Regions from separate parts of the Pseudohongiella sp. SYSU M77423 genome, predicted to be linked through region 1. Evidence: predicted binding sites of a transcription regulator. Region 1 holds the regulator's gene; each other region holds the start of a gene.
What was found. Region 1 encodes sigma-54, which starts transcription at its own class of promoters, with help from an activator protein. Its sites were predicted from a motif close to ANTGGCATNNANNTTGCTNT; they were not measured.
Positions count from the first base shown of each region.

Region 2: the regulator sigma-54 is predicted to act here: its motif matches at 1,416-1,435, upstream of flgB (flagellar basal body rod protein FlgB).
Region 3: the regulator sigma-54 is predicted to act here: its motif matches at 1,519-1,538, upstream of flhA (flagellar biosynthesis protein FlhA).

Region 1 is NZ_JARYTH010000005.1:185,010-188,140, reverse strand. It holds gene rapZ (RNase adapter RapZ) at 1-634, opposite strand, end outside; gene ptsN (PTS IIA-like nitrogen regulatory protein PtsN) at 682-1,149, opposite strand; gene QGM61_RS12340 (RNA polymerase factor sigma-54) at 1,232-2,782, opposite strand; gene lptB (LPS export ABC transporter ATP-binding protein) at 2,913-3,131, opposite strand, start outside.
Region 2 is NZ_JARYTH010000006.1:147,577-150,707, forward strand. It holds gene QGM61_RS13670 (chemotaxis protein CheV) at 1-417, shown strand, start outside; gene QGM61_RS13675 (CheR family methyltransferase) at 424-1,269, shown strand; gene flgB (flagellar basal body rod protein FlgB) at 1,478-1,876, shown strand; gene flgC (flagellar basal body rod protein FlgC) at 1,879-2,319, shown strand; gene QGM61_RS13690 (flagellar hook assembly protein FlgD) at 2,327-3,007, shown strand; gene QGM61_RS13695 (flagellar hook-basal body complex protein) at 3,038-3,131, shown strand, end outside.
Region 3 is NZ_JARYTH010000002.1:54,627-57,757, reverse strand. It holds gene flhA (flagellar biosynthesis protein FlhA) at 1-1,366, opposite strand, end outside; gene flhB (flagellar biosynthesis protein FlhB) at 1,563-2,738, opposite strand; gene fliR (flagellar biosynthetic protein FliR) at 2,754-3,131, opposite strand, start outside.

The DNA.
Region 1 (3,131 bases):
AATCGGCGACAGGTGCATCCAGCCCACTGAGAGGGCGCAGCTGGCTGTCCCAATACGGATTGGGCAGGCACCTGGCGTCAAATACAAAGTCGGCATCAATCGGCACACCATTCTTGAAGCCAAATGATTCAAACATCACGGACAGCGATGAATCCTTTTTTTCGAGAATTCGTGAACGAACGACTTCACGCAGCTGATGTACCGACATTGTACTGGTGTCGATCGACAGCCCGGCCATAGCGGAAATGGGCTCCAGCAATTCGCGCTCCTGAATGATGGCCTCGCGCAATCCAACCGTGTTGCTGGTAAGCGGGTGACGCCGGCGGCTTTCGCTGAATCGCTTGATCAGCGTCGGGCTGTTGGCATCAAGGAAAATGATTTCAATATTGAGCGCCGACAGCTGCAGCTCGTGCAGGATCTGCGGGACGTTCTTCAGGTCTTCAGGAATATTGCGCGCGTCAATACTGACAGCAACGCGGGGCAGTTCGGGTGTGTCGCGGCAAATGCGCGACACAAATGCCTGTAGCAGGCTGGCAGGCAGGTTATCAATACAGTAATAACCATGATCCTCGAGCATATTGAGGGCGGTACTTTTTCCCGAGCCGGAGCGACCACTGATAATCAAGAGTTTCACGACGTCTCACAGCCTGCTTCAATGAATCGTTGGGTCAACTGTCAGGCTTAAGCCTGTTGTTCCTGATCAAATCGTACGGCGATGTCGTACAGTTCCTGATTGCTGCGAGCGCCCCGCAGAGCCTGACAGAATTCATCCTGATGGAACAGGCGTGCCAGTGCGCTAAGCACGCGCAGATGTTCATCGGTTTCCTCGGCCGGCACGATCAGTACAAAAAGCAGATCGACCTGTTGTGAATCGACGGCATCGAAATCGATGCCCTCATCCAGCTTTACCAGGGTACCGGTGATTGTTGTGCATTCGGAAACGCGACAGTGGGGAATGGCAATACCATTGCCAATACCGGTGCTGCCCAACTGCTCACGTGCCAGCAATGCGGTGTAGATAGCGTCAGCCGACAGGTTGGGCGTGGTTTCTGCGATGGTTTCACTGATCGTGGTCAGAAATCGTTTCTTACTGACACCCGGCAGGTTGCACAGGGCGCGTTCCGGGGTAAGTATGCTGCTTAATTGCATTGCTGTGTCCTGTTTTCCAGAGCCGCCATTCTAGTGCCTTGGGCAGGCGCTGGCAACGTGCGCCGAGCGGACTGGCAAGGTGTCAGACCAGCCGCTTGCGTTCATTGGAAGGGGGGATGGACAGGGATTCGCGATATTTGGCGATTGTCCGGCGGGCGACATTAATGCCCTGGTCTTCCAGCAACTGAGTGATTTTGCTGTCGCTGAGTGGTTTGCGCGGGTTTTCGCCAGCAACCAGCTTTTTGATCAGTGCGCGTATCGCGGTTGATGAGCATTCGCCTCCGCCAGCGGTACTGACGTGACTGGAGAAAAAGTACTTGAGCTCGAATATCCCGCGCGGCGTGTGCATGTATTTTTGAGTGGTTACCCGGGAGATGGTTGATTCATGCATCTCTACTGCTTCGGCAATGTCATGCAGGACCAGCGGTTTCATGGCCTCTTCGCCCTGCTCCAGGAAACCCTGCTGATGCTCGACAATGCGCGAGGCTACTTTCAGCAGTGTCTCGTTACGACTTTGCAGGCTCTTGAGGAACCAGCGTGCCTCCTGCAGGTTGTCGCGCAGATAGTTGTTGTCGGAGCTGTTATCGGAACGTTTGACCAGCGCTGCGTAATCGGCGTTGATACGCAGCTTGGGCGCTGTTTCCGGATTGAGCTCGACACGCCAGCGCCCGCTGCGGGTGTCTTTGCTGACAATCACATCAGGGATAACGTAGGTGGCGCTGGATGGTGCGATATCGGCGCCCGGACGTGGATTAAGTTTTTCGATGATGGCAATCGCATCGCGCAGCTCCGGCTCTTTCAAGCGTGTGAGCCGCATGATCTGGGCGTAGTCCCGATTGCCCAACAGGGCCAGGTAGTCCCGCACCAGTATCTTGGCGTGCCGCACGGGATCGGTCTCGAGTTCGGACGGGACCTGATTTAACTGGATCAAAAGGCATTCCGACAGGTCGCGGTAGGCGACCCCCACCGGGTCGAACTGCTGAATGCGATGCAATACGGCGAGTACCTCATCCTCTTCCAGCTCTTCGATATCATCCATCAGGCCTTCGTGAATGGCCTCAACGCTCAGCGACAGCTGGCCGTTGGCATCAATGGCATCAATGATTGCCATGCCAATCAGCCGGTCGGTATCCGACATGTTGGTAAGGTTCAATTGCCAGTTGAGGTGGTCCTGCAGAGTTTCTGAGGCGGAGTCACGTGATTCGAAATCATCCGTGTCTGCCATCGGGCTGCCCGTGGAGTAGGTGGTCTGGTAAATATCATCCCAGTTGGTATCCACAGAAAGCTGCTCGGGAATGTGTTCCTCCCAGCCGGCTTCGCCAGTATCGCTGTCGGTATTGGAAGGTGTGGCCGCAGTGACCTCGTCGAAGGCGTTCTGGCGCTCCTCGTAGGTGCGTGAGTCGGTTGCTTCATCAGCACCATTGGCCTTATCAGTGTTATCGCTGTTCTCGTAACTATCGCTGCTATCGCTGTCGGGAGACTCATCTACCTCCAGCATTGGATTTGATTCCAGTGCCTCGTGAATCTCGTTCTGAAGGTCAAGCGTCGACAGTTGCAGCAGGCGAATTGCCTGTTGCAGCTGGGGGGTCATGGTCAGCTGTTGACCGAGTTTGAGCTGGAGCGAAATCTTCATGACATCAGGCGCATCGCTAGAACGGGTTCGGTCTCGTGAATTACTGGGCCAGATGTGGGCCGGTTAATTAAAGCAAACATCATGCCGATATTGAGTGGGATTTTCAAGATTTTGTCACGACATTTGATGGTCAGATCTGGAAATTCTTGCCCAGGTACACATCGCGCACACGCTGGTTGGCAAGTATCTGTTGGGCGTCACCCTCGGCAATAATGCCACCATCGCTGACAATATAAGCTTTCTCACAGATGTCCAGCGTTTCACGAACGTTGTGGTCAGTCAACAGCACACCGATGCCACGATCCTTCAGGTGTTGAATAATGGACTTGATGTCACTGACCGATATGGG
Region 2 (3,131 bases), on a different contig from region 1:
CGCGGAACCGAACTGAATACGGTGCTTATTGTTGATGATTCCAGCGTTGCCCGCGCGCAGATCCGCAAATGCTGCGAAGCGCTGGGTCTGCAGACGGTAGTACTCAATGATGGCAAGCAGGCGCTTAATCATCTGCGTGGTCTGATCAACGAGGGGATCAATCCCATTGATAAGTACATCCTGGTTATTTCCGATATCGAGATGCCGGAGATGGATGGCTACACGCTGACGGCCTCAATCAAGAACCATCCGGACATGGGCAAACTGCATGTCATGTTGCATACATCACTCAGTGGTGTGTTTAACCAGGCCATGGTGGAAAAGGTAGGCGCCGACGATTTTCTGGCTAAATTCCACCCGGATGAGCTTGCCAAGCGAGTTCTGAAGCAACTGGAGCTGCGCCAGCCAGCCGCCTGACACACGATGACGCACGAGTCACCACAGTTCAGTGATGCCGACTACCAGGCTTTCAGGACCTTTCTCAGTCAGGCCTGCGGCATCGTGCTGGGCGAAAACAAACAGTACCTGGTAGCCAACCGCATGCGCCGCATCATGGAGCAGCATGGTTTCGCCAATCTGACTTCGCTGGTGTCACGCATCCATCAGGGTACTGTGCCGCATCTCAAAGAGGCGGTTATCGATGCGATGACCACCAACGAAACCTTCTGGTTTCGCGACATCGCCCCATTTGACACACTTCGGGATGTCATTCTGCCGCGGCTGCTGCTTGAAGAGAAGCGTCCCAGTCTGCGCATCTGGTCGGCCGCGTGCTCGTCCGGGCAGGAGCCGTATTCAATCAGCATGATCATTGATGAATTCAAGGCAAGGAATCCGGGTGCACTGATGCGCGAGCCCGAAATTATCGCTACTGATATCTCCATGACCGTGCTGAACAGTGCCCGCCTGGCCGAATACGACGGTTTGAGTGTCAGTCGTGGATTGAGCGAGGCGCGTCGGCGGCAGTTCTTTGATGAGCTGGCGGGCGGGCGGTACAAATTGAAGGATTCGATTCGACAGCGCGTCTCCTTCAAACAACTCAATCTGCAGGATAACTATGCGGGCCTGGGGCGCTTTGACATCATTTTCTGTCGCAACGTGCTTATCTATTTCGCGGCTGACTTCAAGGCCGACATCCTGCGGCGTATGCATGGGTCGCTGAATCCCAACTCCTATCTTATGCTCGGTGCTTCCGAATCGCTGCCAGGTGCTCTGAACGGTCTCTACACGATGGAACGTGTCAGCACCAATACCAGCGTTTACCGTAGTTGATCGTCACTCAGTGATTTAATTCACCAACTCCTCGATTTCCTCTTCCTGGCCGACATCTTGCCGCCAACCGGCAAAGCTGTTGGGCAATGTTTTGCCGTTACTTCGGCAATAATGATTTAAGTGTCTGTAATAATTAAAAAATAATCTCTGGCACGGGATTTGCTCACACTAGCTCCAGAAAAGCCAAATGCAATCAGTGGAGCGACCCATGGCCATCAATTTTTCAAATGCCCTCGGCATGCACGAACAGGCGCTTACCTTGCGCAGCCAGCGTACGGCGCTGCTTGCCAATAACATAGCCAATGCCAACACGCCCGGATACAAAGCGCGTGACATGGATTTTTCCGCACTTCTGGCCGAAGCCAGTGGCGCCGGACGCAGTGTAGACATTACCCGCACTCACAGCCGCCACATCAGTGGGCTGCCCGCCATGGCTTCTGCTGAGCAGATGTACCGCGTTCCATCACAGCCTTCACTGGACGGCAACACCGTTGATGAGCAGGTCGAAAATGCGGCATTCGCCCGCAACGCTCTGGAGCACCAGGCTTCATTCCAGTTTTTGAACAGTAAATTCACCGGGCTGCAGAAAGCCCTGAAAGGAGAATAAGCATGAATCTGACGCAGGTGTTTGATATCGCCGGCTCAGGCATGAGCGCGCAGTCGCTGCGACTGAACACAACGGCCAGCAACATGGCCAATGCCAACAGCGCCGCCAGCAGTGCCGACCAGACCTATCGGGCGCGCCATGCCGTTTTTGCACCGATGATGACTGCCGCCATGCAGGACCCGTTTGGTCCGATGAACAGTCAGCAGGCAGCTGTCGGTGTTCGTGTCGCGGGTGTGGTCGAAGACGCCCGTCCGCTGCAGGCCCGCCACGAGCCCGGTCACCCGATGGCCAACGAAGACGGCTATGTCTACTACCCCAATGTAGACATCGTTGAGGAGATGACCAACATGATCTCCTCCTCGCGCTCCTTCCAGCTTAACGTTGAAGTGATGTCAGCCGCGCGCACGATGATGCAGCGAGTGATGACACTGGGTCAGGCATAAGGAGACGATGATGGAAATCAACGGCGCAGGCGGCAATGCACTCAGTAAAATCCTGTCGGACTATGGTAATCAGGAAGAAAAGAAAACCAAAAACGAAATGGGCCGCGACGAGTTTCTGCGACTGCTGATAGCGCAGCTGGAGAATCAGGATCCTACCAACCCCCAGGATAATGGCGAATTTATTTCCCAGCTGGCGCAATTTTCCTCTCTGGAAGAAGCCCAGAAGATGACACAGAGTTTCGAGCAGTTCTCGTCTGCTTTCCAGTCCGCCCAGCACCTGCAGGCAACGTCGCTGGTGGGTCGTCCTGTGCATGTCAAAACAAACACGACGCAGTTGGGTGAAAGCGGGGCGATCAGTGTGTTGGCTGACTTCGATGGCGGCGCTCAGTCGGCGACATTACGTGTCTACGATGCCAGCGGCAAAGTTGTTGATCAGTTCGGTCTGGGCGAGCAGACCGATGGCCGTCAGGAGTTTTTCTGGACGGGCACAGATGCGAATGACGAGCGTTATCCGCCTGGCAAATACAGCTTTGAACTAAGTGTCAGCCGAAACGGCATAACAGAGCAGGTGCCCACCTATCTGAGTGCCAACGTCAACAGTGTCACGATAGAAAAATCCGGTTCACTGACATTGAACCTGGCCGGTGTCGGCCCTGTGTCGATGTCTGAAATTTTGCAAATCAACTAAACGAAAAGTAATTAATCAGCGAGGTGTCAGATGAGCTTTATTATCGGTTTGAGTGCGCTTAACGCGGCACAACAGGAAATCAACGTCACCGGTAACAACATCGCCAACGCCGGAACCAACGGCT
Region 3 (3,131 bases), on a different contig from region 1:
GGGCCTGTCCGTAGACCTGTCCCGGATTGATGGCCATTTCCCGCTCCGGATAGATGTCAGCGCCGCCGATATTGACGCCCATCAGGTTGATACGATATTCGTTCGGCTGCAGATCCAGGTTGTCGCGAATATGCACAGACGGCACCAGGAAACCCAGCTCCTGCGACAGCTTTTTGCGAATTCCCTTGATGCGGGCGAGCAATTGTCCGCCCTGGCTTTTATCGACCATGGGAATCAGGCGATAACCCACTTCCAGACCTACTATATCCACAGGCGTGACATCGCCCCAGCCAAGCTCCTGGGGTTCCGCGGCCTGTGCCTGCTTCTTCTCCTGATCGGCTTTCTCGACGGCCTTCTGTTCCGCGGTCGGCTGCAGCGCGCGCTGACCTTTCATATAGATAAACACTGCACCACAGGCGGCCGCCAGGGCCAGCGACAGGAAGGCAAAATGCGGCATGCCCGGCACGATACCCATGACAAACAGAATGGCAGCGGCAATACCCAGCGCGCGCGGTGTCGCGAACATCTGCCCGACGACCTGGGCGCCCATCATTTCGGAGTTGTTGTTGCGGGTTACCATGATGGCAGCTGCGGTGGACAGCACCAGTGCCGGAATCTGAGCCACCAGACCGTCACCGATAGTCAGCAGTGCATAGCGCTCGGCTGCCGTGGCAAAATCCAGGCCGTGTTGCATCATGCCGATTGCCAGACCGCCCACGATGTTGATCACAAGAATCAGAATGCCGGCGATAGCGTCGCCTTTAACAAACTTGCTGGCACCGTCCATTGCACCGTAAAAGTCGGCTTCCTGGGTAATGTCCTGACGACGCACCCGGGCCTGCTCCTGGTCAATGATGCCAGCATTCAGGTCAGCATCAACGGCCATCTGTTTGCCGGGCATCGCATCCAGGGTGAAACGCGCGCTTACCTCGGCGATTCGGCCCGCACCCTTGGTCACAACCACAAAGTTGATGATGATCAGAATCATGAACACGATCAGACCAACCGCGTAGTTGCCACCGATCACAACCTCACCAAAGGACTCGATGACCTTACCGGCTGACGCGCCTCCCTCGTGACCATTCAGCAGTACCACACGTGTGGAGGCAACGTTGAGCGCCAGGCGCAGCAGTGTGGAAACCAGCAGAATGGTCGGGAACACCGCGAAGTCCAGTGGACGCATCGCGTAGACGGCCACACACAGCACAACCAGTGCGATGGTGATGTTGAAGGTGAAGAAAACGTCCAGCAAAAACGGCGGAATCGGCAGCGTCATCATCGCCAGGATGACCAGCAGCAACACCGGGATACCCAGGTTGCCGTCGGTAAAACTGCGCGCGTTTGACATCAACGTGCCGCGATTCATGTTATTGCCGATATTCATCATCGCTGTTGCGAAGTTCCTGTGACGGATAACTGTCACTTACCAGTATCCGCGGTCGAATTATTGACGCTTTTCTGAGCCAGCACCGCCAAACCAGGGGTTTGTCTGGCGCTGATCAGCTATTACACAGGGGTATCGCAAGAGTCGTGCCAGTATAGGCACCAGCTTCAGATCAATATCAGTTCGGCGCGTCCGGGTCAGGCGTTATGCCGTCACGGCGCAACTCTTCAGGTACAGTCAACTTCGTCAGATCAACTGCTTTGGGCTTGGGACCGCTGCCACGTGCGTGCTGCCGCAGCTGGAAGACATAGGCAAGCACTTGCGCAACGGCCTTGTACAGACCTTCAGGTATCTCATCTTCAAGCTTGGTGTTGTAGTAGATGGCTCGCGCCAGGACCGGCGCCTCGACAATGGGGATCTTGTTCTCTGTCGCCACTTCTCGGATACGCAGTGCCATATGATCAATACCCTTGGCCACCAGTGTCGGGGCACCCTGCCCTCCGCCCTGCTGATATTTCAGAGCCACCGCGTAGTGTTGCGGGTTGGTGATGACCACGTCTGCCTGTGGCAGCTCCTTGAACATCTTGTTCTGTGACATCTGGTACTGCAGCTGACGTATACGCTGCTTCACCTCAGGCTTGCCCTCGGTGTCCTTCATCTCGTCCTTGACCTGCTGGTGCGTCATCCGCAGCTTCTGGGTATGCGAGTGAATCTGAAACGGTATATCCACCATGGTGATCAGAATCATCGCGCAGGACATTGCCAGCACAGACCAGCCGATGATGCCTAGAGCATGCGCGATCGCAGGCACAGTAGGCTCCTGCTGAATGGCCATGATGCTGTCCATATTCATGAAAAACAGCAACAGGGCAATGCCGGCCACCACAAGTACTTTGGCGGCGGCCTTGGCCAGCTCAACCAGAGCCTTGGGACCAAACATGCGCTTGAGACCGGACATCGGGTTCATCCGGCTGGCCTTGGGCATCACCGCCTTGAAGGTAAAGTTCCAGCCGCCAAGCCCAATCGGCCCAAGAAACGCGGCCAGCAACAGCAGTGAAAAAACCGGTAACAAGAGCCGCAGCCCCTCCATGATTGACACATCAAGAAAACGCAGCATCGCGGTGGTGTCAAAAATGGATTCGCGTGGCACATCGAAGTTGTAGTTCATCATATCGATGACGGACTGTCCCATGGAACCACCAAACACCAGCATGCCGCCCACCCCAGTCAGCAGAATGGCCATGGTATTCAGCTCCCGCGAACGGACGGTGTCGCCTTCTTCTCGAGCCTTTTCAAGTTGTTTCGGGGTGGGGTCCTGGGTTTTTTCTGCCGAGGAGTCCTGTTCTTCAGCCATACAGTACCTCCTGCGTCAGATGGGCTGCATCAGCGCCCGCATGCGAATGAAAGCCTCGGCAAAAATTGCCTCGGTGGCGTCGAGAAAATATGACATACACAACCAGATCACAAACAGACCAAACATCAGCGCAATGGGAAAACCCAGTGCAAAAATGTTCATCTGAGGTGCTGCTCGCGTCATGATGCCGAATGCAAAATTGGTCATCAGCAGGGCTGTCAATGCTGGCAGCGCCAACAGCAGCGCGCTGGAAAATGCCCAGCTGATGGTGCTGATCAGTTGATAATACACACTTGTGTCCAGACCTGAACTGGACACCGGGATCAACTCAAAGCTCTCAACCAGAATTTCTATCATCACCAGATGTCCGTCGAAACTGACAAACAGAATCGT